DNA from 4 places in the Streptomyces sp. NPDC101191 genome. Region 1 is predicted to be linked to each of the others. Evidence: riboswitches for the same ligand, from Rfam matches in the RefSeq annotation. Region 1 holds a riboswitch; each other region holds the start of a gene.
What was found. A riboswitch is a leader RNA that binds a small molecule or an ion and turns the genes downstream of it on or off. The one in region 1 is predicted to bind cobalamin.
Positions count from the first base shown of each region.

Region 1 (5,285 bases):
GTCCTCAAGCTCACCCCCGACGAGTCCCGTGCGTGGCTCGGCGCGCTCAACGACCTGCGGCTGACCATCGGCACCCGCCTGGACGTCACCGAGGACGACGAGAGCGAGCAGTTGTACCGGCTGCCCGACTCCGATCCGCGCAAGCCGATGGTGATGGCGTACCTGTGGCTCGGCGGGCTCCAGGAGTCGCTCGTCGAGACGCTGATGCCGTAGCGCGTGTCCTCCGGGATCGGGCCGGGCCCACGGTGCCCGGCCCGGCCTGGTCCGGAAGGCGCGACCCCGGTCGCGCGGGCGGACACCGGCACGGCTGGACACCCGCCCACGGAGGGTGTTCGCTCAGCGGACGCTCAAATCCGGATAACGAATGCGTTATCAAAGAGCCCCGCTTTGCTCCGTTGAGTCCCTTTCCACCCTCTTTTCGTGTGGCGCAGCTCACGTATGGGGTCCTCGATCACGGTTAAGCGCGTGATAAATCTTCACGACCACCCGGGGACGCCACCCCTGTTCCCGGGGGCGCTTCGACCGGCTGACCGCCGGTGGCACTCCATTCCACATCCGGGGGGATCAGGACCTGGTCCGCAGCACAGACGGCCGAGCCGGCCGGTGCGCGGATCAGCATGGAGAAAGGCGCACCACCATGACCTCTGCGCAGGTCGACCAGCAGCACGACGGCAACGGGGCCGCGGACACCGCGGCGGGCGAGGGCTACCACCGGGCACTCGGTGCACGTCAGATCCAGATGATCGCGATCGGCGGCGCCATCGGCACCGGCCTCTTCCTCGGCGCGGGCAAGGGCATCTCGATCGCGGGACCGAGCCTGATCCTCGCGTACGCCATCGCGGGCCTCGTCATCTTCTTCATCATGCGGGCGCTCGGTGAACTCCTCATGTACCGCCCCGTGTCGGGCTCCTTCTCGGAGTACGCGCGAGAGTTCATCGGCCCCTTCGCGGGCTTCGTGACCGGCTGGACCTACTGGCTCTTCTGGGTCGTCACCGGCATCACCGAAGTCACCGCCGCCGCCACCTATATGACGTACTGGTGGGACATCCCGCAGTGGCTGTCCGCCCTCGTCTTCACCGTGATCCTCTACGGCGCCAACCTGATCTCCGTGAAGCTCTTCGGTGAGCTGGAGTTCTGGTTCTCGATGGTCAAGGTCACCGCGATCGTCGGCATGATCCTCATCTGTGCCGGCATCCTCACCCTCGGCTTCTCCGACGCCGGCGACACCGCCTCGGTCACCCACCTGTGGAACGACGGCGGCTTCTTCGCCGGCAAGGACGGCATCTTCTCGACCCTGATGACCCTTCAGATGGTCATGTTCGCCTTCCTCGCCGTCGAGCTGGTCGGCGTCACCGCGGGCGAGTCGAAGGACCCGAAGACGGTCCTGCCGAAGGCCATCAACACCGTGCCGTGGCGCATCGCCGTCTTCTACGTCGGCGCGCTGATCATGATCCTCTCCGTCGTCCCGTGGACCGCGTTCAAGCCGGGCGTCAGCCCGTTCGTCGCGGCCTTCGAGAAGATGGGCCTCGGCATCGGCGCCGCGATCGTCAACTTCGTCGTCCTGACGGCGGCCCTGTCCTCCTGCAACTCGGGCATGTACTCGACCGGCCGCATGCTGCGCGACCTCGCGCTCAACGGCCAGGGCCCGAAGGTCTTCACGAAGCTCACGAAGTCCGGCACCCCGCTGGTCGGCACCACCGTCTCGGCCGCGCTGATGATGGTCGGCGTCTGGATCAACTACCAGTGGCCCGGCGAGGCGTTCAACTACGTCGTCTCCTTCGCCACCATCTCCGGCATGTGGGCCTGGATCGTCATCCTGATCTGCCAGATCCGCTACCGGCTCAAGGCCGACCGGGGCGAGCTGCCGCAGTCCTCGTTCAAGGCGCCGGGCGGCATCTGGTTCAGCGTCTTCTCGCTCGCCTTCATCGGCATGGTCATCGTCACCATGGGCATGGACCAGGACAACCGGGTCGCGCTGTACGGCGCGCCGGTCTGGGGTCTGCTCCTGGCCGTCTCCTACCTGGTGCTCAAGGCCCGCAACCCCGAGGGCGTCGCCTTCGCCAAGCGGTCCTGACCTGCATCGTCTCGGCATTCGGGCCGTCTCGTACCACTCCTCGGTACGGGGCGGCCCGTCTGCTTATCCTGTCGGCATGCTGACCATCACCCGAGCCCTGTTCGACCAGATCGTGGAACACTCCCGTGCGGACCACCCCGACGAGGCCTGCGGCGTGGTCGCGGGTCCGGTCGGCAGCGGCCGCCCCGAGCGCTTCATCCCCATGCTGAACGCCGCGCGCTCGCCCACCTTCTACGAGTTCGACTCCGGGGACCTGCTGAAGCTCTACCGCGACATGGACGACCGGGACGAGGAGCCCGTGATCGTCTACCACTCGCACACCGCGACCGAGGCCTACCCGTCGCGCACGGACATCTCCTACGCCAACGAGCCGAACGCCCACTACGTCCTCGTCTCCACGGCCGACACCGACGGCGCGGGCCCCTTCCAGTTCCGCTCCTACACGATCGTCGACGGCGTCGTGACGGAGGAAGAGGTCAAGGTCGTCGAGGCGTACGGGTGACCGCCCGATGATCATGCGAGACTGAGCGCGACCAACGGGCGGCAGGAACCAGGAAGCCGGTGCGAATCCGGCACGGTCCCGCCACTGTGACCACCCTCCCGGGGTGGAAGCCAGGAACTGACCTGCCGCCTTCCCACCACCGACCGGGGACGCGGAGATCCCCGTCAGGAGGCCCGTTCCGTCATGTCCTGGCGCCGTACGCCGCTGCTGCCCGCCGCCGCGCTGATATCCCTTCTCGCCGCCTGCTCGGCCCCCGCCGGCACGCCCTCGGCCCGGCCCGCGCCCGGCTTCCCGTACACCGTCACCAACTGCGGTGTGACGACCACCTACCAGGCGCCGCCGCACCGCGCGGTGACCATGAACCAGCACGTCACCGAGGTCATGCTCGCCCTCGGCCTGGAGAAGTCCCTGGCCGGCACCGCCTACCTCGACGACGCGGTCCTCCCGGCCTACCGGAAGGCCTACGACTCCGTCCCCGTGCTCGCGAAGGAGTACCCCTCCAAGGAGGCGCTGCTCGCCGCGGACCCGGACTTCGTCTACGGGGGGTACGCCTCCGCCTTCGACGCCACCGCCGGCCGCGCCCGCCCCGACCTGGAGCGCTCCGGGATCGCCACCCGCCTCAACACCGAGTCCTGCCCGACCGGCAGGAGCTCCTTCGCCGACCTCTACCGCGAGGTCGACGAGGTCGGACGCACCTTCGGCGCCGCCGACCGGGCCGAGGCCTGGGTCCGCACGGCGAAGGACACCGTCGCCGGCGCCGAGAAGCGCCTCGGGGGAGTCGCCCCCGTCTCCGTCTTCGTCTACGACAGCGGCGACAAGACCGCGTTCACCGCCGGCGGCAAGGGCATCGGCAACGAGATCATCACCCGTGCCGGCGGCCGCAACGTCTTCGCCGACCTCGACAAGACCTTCGGCGACGCCACCTGGGAACAGGTCGTGGCCCGCCGGCCCGAGGTCGTCGTCATCTACGACTACGGGACCACCACCGTCGAGCAGAAGAAGAAGCGCCTGCTCGACGACCCCGCCCTGCGTGAGGTCCCCGCGATCAGGAACCGCCGCTTCGCCGTCATGCCGCTCTCCGACACGGTCCTCGGCGTGCGGGCCCCCGCCGCCGTCGACAAGCTCGCCGCCCAGCTGCACCCCGCCCGATGAGCCCCGCGCAGCGGTACCCGGCCGTCGTCGCCGGGCTGCTCGTGGCGCTCGCCGCGGCCGTCGTCGCCTCGCTCGCGCTCGGCTCCGTCCGCGTCCCGCCCGGCCAGGTGCTCGACGCCCTGACCGGGCGGGCCGGGCCCTCCCCGTACCGCACGATCGTGCTCGACGTACGCCTGCCCCGGGTGCTGCTCGGCGCGATCGTGGGCGCCGGACTCGCCGTCGTCGGTGCCGTCCTCCAGGCCCTCGTCCGCAACCGGCTCGCCGACCCCTTCCTGCTCGGGATCTCCTCCGGAGCCTCCGCGGGCGCCGTGGGCGTCCTCGTCCTCGGCGTGGCCGGCGGCCTCACCACGAGCGTCGCCCTGCCCGCCGGGGCCTTCGCCGGCGCCCTGCTCTCGCTCGTCCTCGTCTACGCCCTCGCCCGGCGCGGCGGCACCCTCACCGGCGCCCGGCTCGTGCTCGCGGGCGTGGCCGTCTCCTACATCCTGTCCGCGCTCACCACCCTGCTCCTGGTCGTCGCGGGCCGGCCCGAACAGTTCCAGGAGGCGCTGTTCTGGTCCCTCGGCGGCCTCGGCAGCGCCCGCTGGGACAGCCTCGTGCTGCCCGCCGCCGTCCTCGCCGTCGGCATCGGCCTCCTGCTCACCCTCGCCCGGCCGCTCGACCTGCTGCTCGTCGGCGAGGAGGGCGCCACCGTCCTCGGCCTGGACACCGCCCGCTTCCGCGCCGCCGTCTTCGTCCTCGCCTCCCTGGTCACCGCCGTCATGGTCGCGGCCAGCGGCGCCGTCGGCTTCGTCGGCCTGATGGTCCCGCACGCCGCCCGGCTGGCCGTCGGCGCACCGCACCGCCGGCTCCTGCCGGTCGCCGCCCTCGGCGGGGCCGTCGCCCTGGTCCTCGCCGACCTCGCCGCCCGTACCCTCGCCGCGCCCCAGGACATCCCCGTCGGCGTCCTCACCGCCCTCACCGGCGGCCCGTTCTTCCTCTGGCTGATGCGCCGCCGCGCGGAAGGAGTGCCCGCATGACCGGACTGCGCGTGCGGGGGATGTCGTACGAGGACCGGCTGCACGCCGCCGACCTGGTCGTCCGCCCCGGCGAGACCGTCGGCCTCGTCGGCCCCAACGGCAGCGGCAAGACCACCCTGCTGCGCTGCGTCTACGGCACCCTCGCGCCCACCGGCGGCCACGCCCTCCTCGACGGCGCCGACCTGCGCGCGATGGGGCCGCGGGAGCGGGCCCGCCGGGTGGCGACCGTGCCACAGGAGAGCTCCGCCGAGTTCGAGCTGACCGTCCGCGAGCTGGTCGCCCTCGGCCGCTCCCCGCACAAGCGCTTCTGGGAGGGCGACAGCGCGGCGGACCTCGCCCGGGCCGACGCGGCGCTGACCCGGGTCGGCATCGCGGACCTCGCCGAGCGCCCGTACCCCGGGCTCTCCGGCGGCGAACGGCAGCGCGCCCTGGTCGCCCGCGCCCTCGTCCAGGAACCCGAGCTGCTCGTCCTCGACGAGCCCACCAACCACCTGGACATCCGCTACCAGCTGGAAATCCTCTCCCTCGTGCGCCACTTGGG
Region 1 is NZ_JBIWOU010000012.1:104,305-109,589, reverse strand. It holds gene ACIRQF_RS34400 (DUF2017 domain-containing protein) at 1-213, shown strand, start outside; gene ACIRQF_RS34395 (amino acid permease) at 638-2,074, shown strand; gene ACIRQF_RS34390 (Mov34/MPN/PAD-1 family protein) at 2,151-2,576, shown strand; cobalamin riboswitch at 2,587-2,717, shown strand; gene ACIRQF_RS34385 (ABC transporter substrate-binding protein) at 2,760-3,728, shown strand; gene ACIRQF_RS34380 (FecCD family ABC transporter permease) at 3,725-4,744, shown strand; gene ACIRQF_RS34375 (ABC transporter ATP-binding protein) at 4,741-5,285, shown strand, end outside.

Region 2 (5,285 bases), on a different contig from region 1:
GGATCGGGCGCGTCGTCGTCGGACGTGTAGAGAGGACGGGCGCGCAGGCCGTCCTCCAGCGCGGTGGAGAGCGCGTCCTCGGCCTCGGTGTCAGGGATGTCCTTGCCCGACCTGCTCAGCACGCCCGCCACGAGGCGCCGCCACTGTGCATGGGTCGCTGCGGAGAACTCGGCGGCCAGGGAAAGGCCGTCGTCAGGCAGCACAGTCATGCCCGGATGCTAGGCCAGATGCACAACGGAGCAGCAGGGTGATCAGCTGTGACCTTGACCTCCCCGGATCGGCCTTGATCAGGCAACACCTTCCGTGCTGGATCCGCTCTCGCCGCGCAGGCAGGCCTCAGCAACCCACCATTGGCAGTCCGGCGAGCGCCGGGTGACGGGGTGCGAGGAACACCGCGCGCGTCGGTCCCGCGCCCGGTCGGGGGAACACCGTCTGCCGCCGGCCCTGGTGCCGGAAGAAGGACAGGGCCGCGGTGTCCCGGTGATCCGGCGCCACCCAGACCCGGTCGTCGACGGCCGGCACCGTGAGCGTGTCCAGGATCCGCGTCGCGACACCCCGCCCGCGCGCCACCGGCGCGACCACCAGGTCCCCTATGCGCACGGCCCCGGCCAACCACTCCTGCGCGCGGCCGTCGCCGGACAGCGGTTCGCCGGCATACGGGACGGGGGTGCGGGTCGCCGTTCCGAACCCGCACAGCAGACTGTCCGCCCGCGCGGTCACCGCCAGGAAGCCCGGCGTCCGCGCCTCCTCGGCGAGCCGCTCCCGGAACTCCAGGGCCGGCCGGTCGTCCTGTGCCGGGACGGGGCCGCGCGTGGCGAGCCGCCGCAGGTGGACGAACTCGTCCACGAGCGAGAGCGCCGCCCTCGACGGGGAGGGGACCGGCGGCGCCGGGTCCGCCCCGCAGGACCGAGGAATCGGGCCGCCGGGACCGCCCCGGAGGACCGAGGAATCGGGGAGACCGGAGGACGCAGCCTTCGCAGCGGCCGCAGAGAAGGGAAAGTTCGCGGGGACCGCAAGGATCGGCGGACGGAGGGGAAGGGGGCGGCCCGGACAGGCGGCCGGGACCGGTTACCGGGGGCCGGGTCGGCCGCCCCCCGCCGGGGGCGGAGCGCGGCGCCCCGCCCCCGGCGGTGGTGGGATCAGGACGGGGACAGCTCGGCGCGCACCGTCCGCGCCGCCGCCACGAGGTGGTCCAGGGAGGCCCGGGTCTCGGGCCAGCCGCGCGTCTTCAGCCCGCAGTCCGGGTTGACCCACAGCCGCTCGGCCGGGATGGCACGCAGACCGGCGCGCAGCAAAGCGGCCGCCTCCTCCGGGCTCGGGACGCGCGGGGAGTGGATGTCCCAGACGCCCGGTCCGGCTTCGCGCGGGTAGTCGTGGGCGGCGAGTTCGCGGGCGACCTGCATGTGGGAGCGGGCCGCCTCCAGGCTGATGACGTCGGCGTCGAGGTCGTCGATGGCCTGGACGATGTCTCCGAACTCGGCGTAGCACATGTGGGTGTGGATCTGGGTGTCCGGCCGCACCCCGCAGGTGCTGAGGCGGAACGCCTCCGTCGCCCAGGCCAGATAGCCCGGACGGTCGGCGGCGCGCAACGGCAGGGTCTCGCGCAGCGCGGGCTCGTCGACCTGGATCACAGACGTGCCCACGGCCTCCAGGTCGGTCACCTCGTCGCGCAGGGCGAGCGCCACCTGCCGGGCGGTGTCGGCGAGCGGCTGGTCGTCGCGGACGAAGGACCAGGCCAGCATGGTGACGGGCCCGGTGAGCATGCCCTTGACCGGCCGGTCCGTGAGGGACTGGGCGTACGAGGTCCAGCGGACCGTCATCGGCGCGGGGCGGGAGATGTCCCCAGCCAGGATCGGCGGGCGTACGTAGCGGGTGCCGTACGACTGGACCCAGCCGTGCCGGGTGGCCAGGTAGCCGTCGAGCCGCTCGGCGAAGTACTGCACCATGTCGTTGCGCTCGGGTTCGCCGTGGACGAGGACATCGAGACCGGCCTCCTCCTGGTAGGCGACCACCTCCTCGATCTCGGCGCGGATGCGCTCCTCGTAGCCGTCGGCGTCGATCCGGCCGGCCCGCAGGTCCGCGCGGGCGCCGCGCAGTTCGGCGGTCTGCGGGAAGGAGCCGATCGTGGTGGTCGGGAGCAGCGGCAGGCGCAGACGGGCCCGCTGCGCCGCTGCCCGCTCGGCGTACGCCTCCGAGCGGCGCGCGTCGGCCGGTGTGACGGCCGCCGCGCGGGCGCGCACGTCGGGGTTCCGCGTGAGGGGGGAGTGCGCGCGGGAGGCGAGGGCGGCGCGGTTCGCCGACAGCTCCCCGGCCACGGCGGCCGCGCCGGCCGACAGGCCCTTCGCCAGGGTCACGACCTCCGCCGTCTTCTGCCGGGCGAAGGAGAGCCAGCGCAGGATCTGCGGGTCGACGTCCTTCTCGGCGGACGCGTCGAGGGGCACGTGGAGGAGCGAGCAGGAGGCGGCGACGTCCACGCGGCCGGCGAGTCCGAGCAGCGTGCCGAGGGTGGCGAGGGCCTTCTCCAGGTCGGCGACCCAGACGTTGCGGCCGTCGACGACGCCGGCGACCAGACGCTTGCCGGGGAGGCCGCCGACTGCGGCCAGGTCGTCGAGGTTGGCGGCGGCGGGGCCGGTGAAGTCGAGGGCGAGTCCTTCGACGGGCGCCTTGGCGAGGACGGGCAGGGCGTCGCCGAGGCGGTCGAAGTAGGAGGCGACGAGGAGCTTCGGCCGGTCGGTGAGCGCGCCCAGATCCCGGTAGGCGCGTGCGGCGGCGTTCAGCTCGGCCGGCGTGCGGTCCTGCACGAGCGCGGGCTCGTCCAGTTGCACCCACTCCGCGCCGGCTGCCCGCAGGTCGGCGAGCACCTCCGCGTAGACGGGAAGGATCCGGTCGAGCAGCGTCAGCGGGTCGAAGCCGGCGGCCACGCCCGGCGCCGGCTTCGCGAGCAGCAGATAGGTGACGGGCCCGACCAGGACCGGCCGGGCGGTCAGGCCGAGCGCGAGGGCCTCGCGCAGTTCGGCGACCTGCCGGGCGGAGTGCGCCGAGAACACCGTGCCCGGTCCCAACTCGGGTACGAGATAGTGGTAGTTGGTATCGAACCACTTCGTCATCTCCAGCGGCGCGACCTCCTGTGTGCCCCGCGCCATGGCGAAGTAGCCGGCGAGCGGGTCCGCGGCGACGGCCTCCCGGTGGCGCTCCGGGATCGCGCCCACCATCACGGTGGTGTCGAGCACGTGGTCGTACAACGAGAAGTCGCCGGTGGGGACTTCATCGATTCCGGCCTCGGCCAGGCGCCGCCCGTTCGCGGCGCGCAGCCCGGCGGCGACGGACCGGAGTGCCGTGGCGTCGACCCGTCCCTTCCAGTACCCCTCGACGGCCTTCTTCAGCTCTCGGCCCTGGCCCTGACGGGGGTAGCCGTACACGGTGGCCTGTGCCGCCGCGGGTGCGGTCCTCGTGGTCACGGAGATCTCCTTCGCGATCTGCATCCCTGAGATCCCGGCGGGACGGGGGCGCGAAGGGGTGACGGACGCGACGGAGGCGAGGAGGCGCCCGGCGCCGTCGTCCGTCTCGTTCCGCTCCGACCCGCCCTCGAGGTCACCGGGGATTCCGCGCGCGGAGCCGTCCGCGTGCGGGCAACGGGCAGGTCTTCGGACTCGCGGGCACGCCCTCCTGACGGAGGACTCCTACTGGCCGTCGCTTCCCGGACCGTGCGGTCCAGTGCTGTGTGACGGCGGTCGTTCCCGCTCACCGCTGCGGGGCAGTCCCGGATTCCCACCGGGTTCCCTCTTACGACGCGCCCGCCTGGATGGCGGGGGCGAACCAGCTGCACTGTCACCCTACATGCGGCCCTCGCGGGCCGGGTGGTGTCGGACGGAAGGGGTCATGTCCGAACAGCGAGGCAACCGCGGGTTCCCCGCTCACACGCGCGGGTGATCAAGCCCCTCCCGGGGGCCTCCGGACAGGCGGCGACGGGTGATCGATCCCTAGTATGCCGGTACATGTTGCTTTGGCTGCTCAACAACGTCAGCACCTTCACGCTCACCGTCGTCACCGTCGGCGGAACGGTCCTCCTGGCCGTGCTCGGCAGCGTGCTCTTCCGTCGCAGGTACCCGTCGCTGGCCGAGGGCGAGCACAACGACATGGTCGGGGTGACGCTGGGGATGTTCGGCGCGATCTACGGGATCATCCTGGCCTTCGTCATCGTCACCCTCTGGACGCAGCTGGACAGCACACAGACCATCGTCGCCACCGAGGCAACCGACGCCGCGCTCATCGCCCGCGACGCCGCCGCCTTCCCGCCGCCGGTCCGCGCCCGCGTCGACGAGGCGCTCAGCGGCTACGTCCACACCGTGGTGGAGGACCAGTGGCCCCGGATGCGCGCCGGAGCGCCCGACTACGGGACCACCGGCGGCAAGCTGCAGGCCGTCTACGACGCGCTGCAGACCTACGAGCCGACGAGCACCCGCGAGGAGGTCTTCTACGAGTCGGCCGTCGGTCACCTCAACGACGTCGCCGCCCAGCGCAGGGCGCGCCTGACCATGGCCGAGCAGCAACTGCCCCCGCTGCTCCAGGTCCTGGCCTTCGGTGGCGCGCTCGTCCTCATCCCGCTCACCTTCCTTTACGGCATGCGCAGGATGCGGATCCAGCTCCTGTTCGTCTCGTCGGTCGCCGCCCTCATCGGCTTCAGCCTGCTGCTCGTGTTCGTTCTCGACCGCCCCTTCGCCGGGGACCTCAGCGTGAGCCCGACGCCGTACAAGGAGGGGGCCCTCGCCCGGTACTGGTCCGGTCCCGGCGGCGGGCCGCAATAGCGGACGGCCGCGGTCCGCCCACCGCGGGCCGCGGCGGAGCGCGTGCGTTTGGCAGACTGGCGCGGTTCGATCATGAGTCGTCACCGATCCGTCTGAGGAGCCGCGCCGTTGAGCGTCACCATCGAAGGACAGATAGACATCGCGGGCCCGGTGGGCAAACTGCTCCACCGGCGTCCGCTCCACCACAGCACGGTCATGCAGGGCTTCGGCATCGACCCGGTGTCCGGCGACATCTTCGTGCTGCAGATCATGCAGGGCGACGTCCGGCTGCCCGACGAGCCGGCGGCCGTCGACTACGCGACCCGCAAGACGAACGGCGACCTGTGCCTGACCCGGCTCGACCAGGCCGGCGCGATCACCGGATACATGTACCTGCGCGGGTTCGGACACGGCGTCAGCCTGGGCGTGGAGAACCGCGACGGGACGATCTGGCTCTGGACCGAGACCGCGTCCTCGCCCAACAGCAAGAACGAGGGCTAC
Region 2 is NZ_JBIWOU010000002.1:636,720-642,004, reverse strand. It holds gene ACIRQF_RS09955 (methylmalonyl-CoA mutase family protein) at 1-209, opposite strand, end outside; gene ACIRQF_RS09950 (GNAT family N-acetyltransferase) at 337-846, opposite strand; gene metE (5-methyltetrahydropteroyltriglutamate--homocysteine S-methyltransferase) at 1,140-3,482, opposite strand; cobalamin riboswitch at 3,618-3,836, opposite strand; gene ACIRQF_RS09940 (DUF4239 domain-containing protein) at 3,996-4,805, shown strand; gene ACIRQF_RS09935 (hypothetical protein) at 4,914-5,285, shown strand, end outside.
Region 2: linked by a shared signal. The riboswitch ahead of metE (5-methyltetrahydropteroyltriglutamate--homocysteine S-methyltransferase) and the one ahead of ACIRQF_RS34385 (ABC transporter substrate-binding protein) in region 1 are both predicted to bind cobalamin.

Region 3 (5,285 bases), on a different contig from region 1:
CTCAGCACCGCCCTGCTCCTCACCCTCGGGGCCGGCTGGACCCTGCTGGTCCGGCGCTCCGCGCTCTGGGGTGCCTGGGCCACCGCTGGCTTCGCCGTCGCCCTGCTCGACCTGCTCCTCCGGGCCAACGCCGCCGCGACGGACGCTCCCGACGCCCGCTTCCCGCTCGCCCTGCTCTCCCTGGCCGCCGGCGTCGCCGGACTCGCCGCGCTCGCCGGTCTCGCGCTCACCCGCCTCGTACCGAAGCCCCCGCCCGGGACGCCCGATCCGGTCCGTGAGCCCCGTCTCGACCTCGGCGCGCACGAGCTGGCCGGCTGGTCGTGCGTCACCGGCTCGCGGGCGACGGGCGCGCTCTCCGCCGGCTTCCTCCTCGCGGGCGCCGCGGGGCTGCTCCTGGCCCTGTTCCTCGGCCCCTGGCCGTACGCCCTGATCGGCCTGGTGGGCCTGGTCGTCGGGGTGCCCGGGCTGGCGCTCTCGCAGGTCCGGGTCACCGTCGACCGGCGCGGCCTGACCGTCACCCCGTCCCTGGTGTCCCGCCCGCGCATCCGGATCCCGCTCGACGAGGTGGTCTCGGCGAGCGTGCGCGACGTCGACGCGTTCGCCGAGTTCGGCGGCTGGGGCTACCGCACCCGGTCGCACCGCTCCGGTCTCGTCCTGCGCTCCGGCGAGGCCCTCGTCGTACGCCGGGCGGGCGGCTGGGAGTTCGTCGTGACCGTCGGCGACGCGGCGACCGCCGCGGGCCTGCTCAACACGCTGGTCACCCGTGCCTGAGCGGGACATCGCCGGGACTGAGAGGATCTGACCGTGCTCTTCCGGGTCGACCCCGCCTCCGCCGCCCCGCTCGGCGACCAGATCGCCGCCTGCGTCCGCGGCGCCCTCGCCGACGGCACCGCCGCCCCCGGCGAACGCCTGCCCGCCGCCAGGGAGCTCGCGGACTCCCTCGGCGTCAACGTCCACACCGTGCTGCGCGGCTACCAACGCCTGCGCGAGGAGGGCCTGATCGAGCTGCGCCGCGGCCGGGGCGCCGTGATCGTGGCGGGCGCGCAGGGTCCCGGCCGCGCCCAGCTCGTCGAGCGCCTGCGGGAGCTGGCCGCCGAGGCCCGGCGCCTCGGCCTCACGGACGAGGAGTTCCTGGACCTCGCCCGGTCGGGACTCGGTTGACGGGCGGCATCAGCCGGCCGGCGCTCCCAGGCGCACGTTCCAGCGCCCCGAGCGGCCCGACAGCTCGACCCGTTCCAGCGGGCGCACGTCGAGGCGCCAGAAGACCGCCTCCGGTGCGCCCAGCGCGTGCGCGACGCCCGCGCGGATCACGTCCGCCTCCGCGAAGGCGATGACGGTGCCCGGCTCCAGGGCGTCCATCCAGTCCGCGACCCGGGCGCGCAGTTCCCGCAGGGACTCGCCGCCGTGCGGGGCGGCGGCCGGATCGGACAGCCACGCGGCCACCGACTCCGGTTCGCCGGCGCTGAGTTCGTCCAGGCTCCGGCCGCGCCACCGGCCCATCGCGCAGCCCGCGAGCGCCGGTTCGGCGGCCACGTCCGCGTGGCCGAGGAGGGCGGCCGTGTGCGCGCAGCGGGGCGACGGCGAACGGAGCAGCCGGACCCGGGGCCCGGGGCACAGCGGGGCGACGCTCCCGTCCCGCGGCGGCTCCAGCGGACCGGCGTCGTCGAACCGCGCCTCGCGCAGGCCCCGGTTCATGGCGGGCGCGATCAGGGCGAGGCGCACGGTCCCGCTGCCGGTCCCGGGCGCGGACGTGGGCGTGGTCATGGGTGATTCATCCCTCAGCGTTTCAGGCGGTCTTGGCGTGTAGTGATCGGCGCGGTACCGTCAGTCGACATTTCCATATGAACGACGACGGCGAGACGGAAGCCCGGTGCAAGTCCGGCACGGTCGCGCCACTGTGAGCCGCCCCCAGCCCGTGGGCGGTGAGTCAGACCCGACGACCGTCGTCGCGCACCACCGTATGGGACGCGAGTTCCCGAGGAGGTTCCACCATGGCCGAGGCCATTGCGTCGCCCGCCGTTCCGTCCACCCCCGCCGTCACGGTCCCGCTCACGCTGCCGGTCCGCGCCGTGCTGCCCTGGGCGCTGTTCGTCGGTGTCCTGATGCTCGTCGCGCTCTACTTCGTCGGCGCGGAGCAGGGTGCCACCTCTCTGTTCGCCGGCAGCGACGTGCACGAGTGGGTGCACGACGGACGTCACCTGCTCGGTTTCCCCTGCCACTGAGGGGCCACCGCAGTCATGTCGTCCCCCGCTCACGTCCCCACCGCCCCCACGGGCTCGCTCGTCGGAAGACTCCTGCTCCGCGGCCTGCTCGCGGGTCTGATCGCCGGACTGTTCGCCTTCGCCGTCGCCTACGTCGCCGGTGAGCCGTCCGTCAACGCCTCGATCGCCGTCGAGGAGGCCGCCGCCAAGGCGGAGCACGCCGCGCCGGCGCACGACCACGGCGCCAACGGAGCGGCCACCCAGGCCGACTCCGAGGAGGAGATCGTCAGCCGGGACCTGCAGTCCACCGCGGGTCTCGCCACCGGCGTCCTCGTCTACGGCGTCGCCCTCGGCGGCATCGCCTCCCTGGCGTTCTGCTTCGTCCTGGGCCGGGTCGGCCGGTTCACCGCGAAGGCCACCGCGGCGCTCGTCGCGGCGGCGGCCTTCACCACGGTGTATCTGGTGCCGTTCCTGAAGTACCCGGCGACCCCTCCGGCCGTCGGCAATCCGGACACCATCGGGAAGCGCACCACGCTGTTCTTCCTGATGATCCTGCTGAGCGTGCTGCTCGGCATCGCCGCGGTCGTCGCGGGCCGCCGGCTCGCGCCGCGCCTCGGCAACTGGAACGCGACCGTCGTCGCGGGCCTCGGTTTCGTCGCCGCGGTCGGGATCGCCTGCGCGTTCCTGCCCGGGAACGAGGACTCGGTGGCGGGTACCTTCCCCGCCGCCGTGCTGTGGGACTTCCGGCTCGCGACGCTGGGCATCCAGGCGGCCCTGTGGGTGGTCTTCGGACTCGCCTTCGGGCTGCTCGCGGAACGGCTCCTCGCACCGAGGACGGAGACGGCGCAAGCCGTCGGGGCGGCCGCACCGGCCGCCTGAACCCGGTGCCGCGCCGACGCGACCGGCCCCGTCCGCCCGATGAGGCGGGCGGGGCCGGTCGCGTTCCAGGCCGGTTTCTTTCGGATCAGGCCAGCTCCCGCACCGGCGTGCCGTCCAGGAAGGCCTCGATGTCCTCGACCGCCTGGCCGAAGTAGCGGGCGTAGTTGCCCTCGGTGACGTAGCCGAGGTGCGGCAGCGCGAGGACGTTCGGCAGGGTGCGCAGCGGGTCGTCGGCGGGCAGCGGCTCAGTCTCGTACACGTCCAGGCCAGCCCCCGCGATCCGGCCCTCGCGCAGGGCGCCGAGCAGTGCCGGGCCGTCGACGAGACCGGCCCGTGAGGTGTTGACGAGATACGCGCTCCGGCGCATGGCCCGCAGTTCCGGCTCCCCGATCAGGCCGCGGGTGCGGTCGGAGAGCACCAGGTGCAGGGAGACGACGTCGGCGGCTCCGAGCAGTTCGTGGAGCGAGGCCGCGCGCCGTACGCCGTGCCCGGCCGCGCGCTCGTCGGTGAGGTTCGGGCTCCAGGCGATCACGTCCATGCCGAAGGCCTGCCCGATCCGCGCCGTGCGACCTCCGATCCTGCCGAGGCCGACGAGGCCGAGGGTGCGGCCCTCCAGGTCCGCGCCGACGGTCGACTGCCAGGGTCCGCCGTCGCGCATCGCCCGGCTCTCCGTGTGCACCTGCCGGACGAGCCCCAGGATCAGCGCCCAGGTGAGTTCGCTGGGCGGTACGGAACTGCTGTCCGTGCCACAGACGGTGACGCCCCGGGCGCGGGCGGCGGCCACGTCGACGGACGCGTTGCGCATCCCGGAGGTGATCAGCAGCCGCAGCCGGGGCAGGCGGGCGAGGAGCGCGGCGTCGACGGGGGTGCGCTCCCGCATCACGACGAGGATCTCGCAGTCCTCGACGGCGGCGACGAGCTGGTCCCGGTCGACGAGGTGCTCCCGCAGGACGCGCACCTCGACCCGCCCGTCGAGCGGGCCCCAGTCGGCGGAGGAGAGGGCGACGCCCTGGTAGTCGTCGAGGATCGCGCAACGCAGCTTCATGCACCGCATGATGGCGGACGTGAGCCGGCCGCGGCCCGCCGGGGGCGCGCGGCTACTGCCAGTTGATCCGGGCCTTGACCGCGCGGGCGGCCTTCCACCCGTAGCTGAGGGCGTACGCGGAGACCGCCGACGGGGCCGGCTTGATCTGGAGGACCAGCTGGTCGCCGCGCGGCCCGATCCGTACGGTGTGCGGCTTCCTGCCCGAGCCGGGCAGCGAGACGGCGTGCTCGTCGGCGCGCTTGCTGACCTTGCCGCCGAGGGCGCCGCCGAGGCTGCCGCGGGCGCTCAGGCCGTGCGAGGTGCAGCGCAGCGAGAGGTGCCAGTCGCCCTTGGGGAGGACGGTGCCGCCGTCGGCGGTGGCCAGGTCGACGGAGGCGCGGAAGCAGGCCCGCCCGTAGTCGTAGGTCTCCTTGCCGCGGGTGACGGTCAGATGCGGAGAGGGGACCTGCTCGGCGGGGAGGGCGATCTCGCGCCCGGTGCCGGCGTGCCGGAGGACGAGCTCGGTCACCAGGTCGTCCGTGTCGACCTGGTCGAGGTAGGCGTATCCGGAGAGCTCCAGGACGGTGCCGCGCCAGGCGAGCCGCTCGACTCGGCGGCGCGGGCTGACGCCGAGGGCGGCGGTGGTGATGTCGCACAACTCCGCGTGCAGCGGGGACTCGACGGCCGGGAACGGTGGTGCCGCGTACAGCCGTCCGTCGCGGATCACGGCCTTGCCGGGCTGCCCGTCGCGGTTCCACCGCACGACGGCGGCGAGCTCGTCCACCAGCCCCTCGCGCAGGCAGTGCGCGACGAGCTTCTCGTGGACGGACTTCTCGGCGAGGATCTCGGGGCTGATCCACTTCAGCGCGTACGGCCGGGCCAGCTCCACCATGCGCCGGAACTCCTCGGCGTCGCAGTCGGTGAGGAGTTGGTCGAACCGGCGGATCATCTCGACGGTGACGTGCCGGCCGATGAGGTGGTTGCGCAGCGGGCCGGGTTCGGTGAGTCCGGTGACGAGAGAGACCATCTCGTCGGCCTGCTGCAGGGCGACGGGGAAGTCGAGCCAGTCGGCGGTGATGTTGCCGTTGTCGCCCCGCTTCACGACGTAGTAGCAGTCGTAGTCGCCGACGATCGAGATGACCTTGCTGTGCAGATAGGCGCGGGCGACGAAGTGCTGGTCC
Region 3 is NZ_JBIWOU010000003.1:315,015-320,299, reverse strand. It holds gene ACIRQF_RS14645 (hypothetical protein) at 1-771, shown strand, start outside; gene ACIRQF_RS14640 (GntR family transcriptional regulator) at 805-1,161, shown strand; gene ACIRQF_RS14635 (histidine phosphatase family protein) at 1,171-1,764, opposite strand; cobalamin riboswitch at 1,816-1,956, shown strand; gene ACIRQF_RS14630 (CbtB-domain containing protein) at 1,992-2,222, shown strand; gene ACIRQF_RS14625 (CbtA family protein) at 2,238-3,080, shown strand; gene ACIRQF_RS14620 (D-2-hydroxyacid dehydrogenase family protein) at 3,166-4,125, opposite strand; gene ACIRQF_RS14615 (glycosyltransferase family 2 protein) at 4,178-5,285, opposite strand, start outside.
Region 3: linked by a shared signal. The riboswitch ahead of ACIRQF_RS14630 (CbtB-domain containing protein) and the one ahead of ACIRQF_RS34385 (ABC transporter substrate-binding protein) in region 1 are both predicted to bind cobalamin.

Region 4 (5,285 bases), on a different contig from region 1:
GCGCGTGGGCGCGGACGTGGTTGTCCTCGGCCGGCTCGTCCAGGCCCGCGACCAGCCGTACGGCGTCGTCGAGCAGTCCGATGACGTGCGGGAAGGCGTCCCGGAAGAATCCGGAGATGCGCAGCGTCACGTCGATGCGCGGGCGCCCGAGTTCGGCCACCGGGATCGGCTCCAGGCCGTTCACACGGCGCGAGGCCTCGTCCCACAGCGGGCGGACGCCGAGCAGCGCGAGGGCCTCGGCGACGTCGTCGCCCGCCGTGCGCATCGCGCTCGTGCCCCACAGCGAGAGACCGACCGAGGTGGGCCACTCGCCGTTGTCGTCGCGGTAGCGGGTGAGCAGCGAGTCGGCGAGCGCCTGGCCGGTCTCCCACGCGAGCCGGGACGGCACGGCCTTGGGGTCGACGGAGTAGAAGTTGCGGCCGGTCGGCAGGACGTTGACCAGGCCGCGCAGCGGCGAGCCGGACGGGCCGGCCGGCACGAAGCCGCCGTTCAGCGCGTGGACGGCGTGGTCGAGCTCGTCGGTGGTCGCGGCGAGCCGGGGCACGACCTGCTCGCAGGCGAAGCGCAGCACGTCCGCGACCTCGGGGCCGTACGGCTCGGCCAGGGCCGGGACCGCGTCCACGGCCCAGTCGGCGGCCTCCATCGCCTCGACCAGCTCGCGCGCCTTCGCCTCCGCCTCGTCGGCGGTCGTCCGGGTCGCGGCCGACTCGTCCAGGCCGAGGGCCTCGCGCAGACCGGGCAGCGCCTGGGTGCCGCCCCAGATCTGGCGGGCGCGCAGGATCGACAGGACCAGGTTGACCCGCTCGGGGCCGGTCGGGGCGCCGCCGAGGACGTGCAGACCGTCGCGGATCTGGGCGTCCTTGACCTCGCACAGCCAGCCGTCGACGTGCAGCAGGAAGTCGTCGAAACCGTCGTCGTCCGGGCGGTCGTCCATGCCCAGGTCGTGGTCCAGCTTCGCGGCCTGGATCAGCGTCCAGATCTGGGCGCGGATCGCGGGCAGCTTCGCCGGGTCCATGCTGCTGATCTGCGCGTACTCGTCGAGCAGCTGCTCCAGCCGCGCGATGTCGCCGTAGGAGTCGGCGCGGGCCATCGGCGGCACCAGGTGGTCGACGAGGGTCGCGTGCACCCGGCGCTTGGCCTGGGTGCCCTCGCCCGGGTCGTTGACGAGGAACGGGTAGACCAGCGGCAGGTCGCCGAGGGCCGCGTCCGGGCCGCACGCGGCGGACAGGCCCGCGTTCTTGCCGGGCAGCCACTCCAGGTTGCCGTGCTTGCCCAGGTGCACCATCGCGTCGGCGCCGAAGCCGCCGTCCTCGGCCCGGGCGGCGATCCAGCGGTAGGCCGCCAGGTAGTGGTGGGACGGCGGCAGGTCGGGGTCGTGGTAGATCGCGATCGGGTTCTCGCCGAAGCCGCGCGGCGGCTGGATGAGGACCAGCAGGTTCCCCCGGCGCAGCGCGCCGAGCACGATGTCGCCTTCCGGGTTGCGCGAGCGGTCGAGGAACATCTCGCCGGGCGCCGGGCCCCAGTGCTCCTCCACCTGCTCGCGCAGCTCGGCCGGCAGCTCGGCGTACCAGCGCTTGTAGTCGGCGGCCGGGATGCGGACGGGGTTGCGGGCCAGCTGCTCCTCGGTGAGCCAGTCCTGGTCGTGGCCGCCGGCCTCGATGAGGGCGTAGATCAGCTCGTCGCCGTCGCCGGAGACGAGACCCGGGATGTCCTCGACCGGGCCGAAGTCGTAGCCCTCCGCGCGCAGTCGGCGCAGCAGGGCGACGGCCGAGGCGGGGGTGTCGAGGCCCACCGCGTTGCCGATCCGGGAGTGCTTCGTCGGGTACGCGGAGAGGACGAGCGCCAGCTTCTTCTCGGCGTTCGGGATGTGCCGGAGGCGGGCGTGCCGGACGGCGATGCCGGCCACCCGGGCGGCCCGCTCGGGGTCGGCGACGTACGCCGGGAGGCCGTCCTCGTCGATCTCCTTGAAGGAGAACGGGACCGTGATCAGGCGCCCGTCGAACTCGGGGACGGCCACCTGGCTGGCGGCGTCGAGCGGCGACAGGCCCTCGTCGTTCTCCTCCCACGCGGCGCGCGAGCCGGTCAGGCACAGCGCCTGCAGGATCGGCACGTCGAGCGCGGCGAGCGCGCCGGCGTCCCAGGCCTCCTCGTCGCCGCCGGCCTGCGCCTCGGCGGGCTTGGTGCCGCCGGCAGCGAGGACGGTGGTGACGATGGCGTCGGCACCGCGCAGCTCGTCGAGGAGCTCCGGCTCGGGAGCGCGCAGGGACGCCACGTACAGCGCCTTGGCCCGGCCGCCGGCCTCCTCGACGGCGTCGCACAGGGCGCCGACGAAGGCGGTGTTGCCGCTCATGTGGTGGGCGCGGTAGTAGAGCACGGCGACCGTCGGGCCGGTCTCGTTCCTCGCGGTCCGCTCCAGCGGGCCCCAGGTGGGGGCGGGCGCCGGGGGCTCGAAGCCGTGGCCGGTCAGCAGGACCGTGTCGGACAGGAAGCGGGCCAGCTGCTCCAGGTTGGCCGGGCCGCCGTGCGCGAGGTAGGCGTGGGCCTCGGTCGCGACGCCGACCGGAACCGTGGAGGCCTCCATCAGCTGGGCGTCGGGCGCCTGTTCGCCGCTGAGCACGACCACCGGCTTCCCGGCGGCGAGGACCGTGTCCAGGCCCTCCTGCCAGGAGCGCAGGCCGCCGAGGAGGCGGACGACGACGAGTTCGGCGCCGTCGAGGAGTGCGGGGAGGTCGGCGTGGGGCAGCCGGGCCGGGTTGGCGAAGCGGTAGGCGACCGGGCCCTCGGCGGCGTTCGCCGCACGGGCGCTGAGCAGGTCGGTGTCGGAGTGCGACAGCAGCAGGAGCATGGCGAGCTCAGGCCTTCCTCGGGGTTGTCCGCGCCCCGGGTGGTCGTATGGGTTGGGGCCTCCCCTGCTCGGGCGAAGCCGAGAGCCTGGGGAAGGGAGTTCCTGACTCACCGGTCGCCCGGGTGCCCGGGACCGGCTCACAGTGGCGGGACCGCGCCGGATTCTCACCGGGCTTCCTCCCCGGGGTCCTGGGACCCCATGCCGGTCTGCATCCTAGATCGTGCGGGTCCACGGGTGGGGCGGTGCGGGCGAGTAGGCCTGATCACACCCCCGCGCGAGCCCTCGGTCGGCCGCGGGGCCGTGGGTATGCTCGCCGCCATGCCGCCCACCCCTCACCGCTCGCCCGAACGGGGCGAACCACTCATACGGGACCGTGGTGACGCATGCCCGGGGGCGCTGCGTCTGCACGCCGCCGACGACGGCTTCCTGGCCCGACTCCGCCTGCCCGGCGGCCTCTTGACGGCAGGTCAGGTGGAGATGCTGGCCTCCGCTGCCGAGGCCCTGGGCGACGGCGGCATCAGTGTCACCTCGCGCGGCAACGCCGAGCTGCGCGGCCTCCGGGACGGCTGCGGCGCCGAGCTCGCCGCTCTCCTCGACGCCGCCGGCCTGCTGCCCTCCCCCACCCACGAGCGGGTGCGCAACATCGTCGCCTCGCCGGCCGCCGGCCTCGACGGACTCGGCCACGGGGACGTGCAGTTGTGGGTGCGCGAACTGGACGCGCTGCTGTGCGACGAGCCCCGGGCCGCGTCCCTTTCGGGCCGGTTTCTCTTCGTCCTCGACGACGGGCGCGGCGACGTCGCCGGACTCGGCGGCGATGTGACCTTGGTCGCAGGGCCGTCGGGCGCGGACCTCCGGGTGGGCCCCGAGGTCCTCCGCGTCCCCGCCGCCGACGCGCCCCGCGCCGCCCTGGCCGCCGCGCTCGCCTTCCTGGACACCGCCGCGGCGGCCGGGACCGGCGCCTGGCGGGTACGGGAACTGCCCGCCGGCCACGCGCCGGACCTGACCGGAGCGCTGGAGGAGGCCGGGATCCGGGCCGAGGCCGCGCCGGACTCCCCGCTCCCGCAGGGCGCGCCGCCCGTGCCGGGAGCCCTCGGCGCGGCAGCGGTGTACGTCCTCGCCCCCCTCGGCCGGCTGACCGGCGCCCAGCTGCGGGCGCTGCCGCCCGCGGACGGGATCCGGCTGACGCCCTGGCGCGGAGCGGTCGTCCGCACCGCCCCCGCCCGGCTCCCCGAACTCGCCGCGCACGGCCTGATCACGGGCCCCGACGCGCCCGGCGCCCGGGTCACCGCGTGCACCGGGCGCCCCGGCTGCGCCAAGGCCCTCGACGACGTGCGCGCCGAGGCCCGCCGGGCGCCCGCGGGGCTCCTGCCCGTGCACTTCTCCGGCTGCGAACGCCGCTGCGGCCACCCGCACGGCACCTGGGTCGACGTCCTCGCCACCGGCGACGGCGGCTATCTGGTGGCCGGCGTCCCCACACCCCGTACCTCCCTGCCCGAAGCGGTCGCCACGGCCCGCACCACGACCACGACGAGATGAGCGAGAGCCCCAGGATGTTCGAGTACGAGAAGGACGGGGCGGAGATCTACCGCCGCTCCTTTGCCACGATCCGCGCCGAGGCGGATCTCGCGGACCTGCCCGCCGACGTCGCCACGGTGGCGGTGCGGATGATCCACGCCTGCGGCATGACCGACCTCGTCCAGGACGTCGCGTACTCCCCCGGTGTCGTGGCCTCGGCCCGCGCCGCGCTCCGCGCGGGCGCCCCCATCCTGTGCGACGCGCAGATGGTCGCCAGCGGGGTCACCCGCAAGCGGCTGCCCGCCGACAACGACGTGGTCTGCACCCTGTCCGACCCGGCGGTCCCGGGGCTCGCCGCCGAGCTCGGCACCACGCGCTCGGCCGCGGCCATGGAGCTGTGGCGGGACCGCCTGGAGGGCTCCGTCGTCGCCATCGGCAACGCGCCGACCGCCCTCTTCCACCTCCTGGAGATGATCGCGAAGGGCGCCGGCAGGCCCGCCGCCGTACTCGGCATCCCGGTCGGCTTCATCGGCGCCGCCGAGTCCAAGGACGCCCTCGCCGCGAACACCCTCGGCCTGGAGTACCTCGTCGTCCGCGGCCGGCGTGGCGGCAGCGCCATGACCGCGGCGGCCCTCAACGCCCTCGCGCACGAAGCGGAGATCCAGAAGTGACCGGCAAGCTGTACGGCGTGGGCCTCGGGCCCGGCGACCCGAACCTGATGACCGTGGCCGCCGTGAAGGCCATCGCCGAGGCCGACGTGGTCGCGTACCACTCGGCCCGCCACGGCCGGTCCATCGCGCGCTCCATCGCGGCCGAGCACCTGCGCGAGGACCACATCGAGGAGCGGCTGGTGTACCCGCTCACGGTGGAGACCACCGACCACCCCGGCGGCTACCGGGGCGCGCTCGACGACTTCTACGAGGAG
Region 4 is NZ_JBIWOU010000003.1:324,742-330,026, forward strand. It holds gene cobN (cobaltochelatase subunit CobN) at 1-2,845, opposite strand, end outside; cobalamin riboswitch at 2,921-3,060, opposite strand; gene ACIRQF_RS14680 (cobalamin biosynthesis protein CobG) at 3,152-4,381, shown strand; gene ACIRQF_RS14685 (precorrin-8X methylmutase) at 4,396-5,031, shown strand; gene ACIRQF_RS14690 (precorrin-2 C(20)-methyltransferase) at 5,028-5,285, shown strand, end outside.
Region 4: linked by a shared signal. The riboswitch ahead of cobN (cobaltochelatase subunit CobN) and the one ahead of ACIRQF_RS34385 (ABC transporter substrate-binding protein) in region 1 are both predicted to bind cobalamin.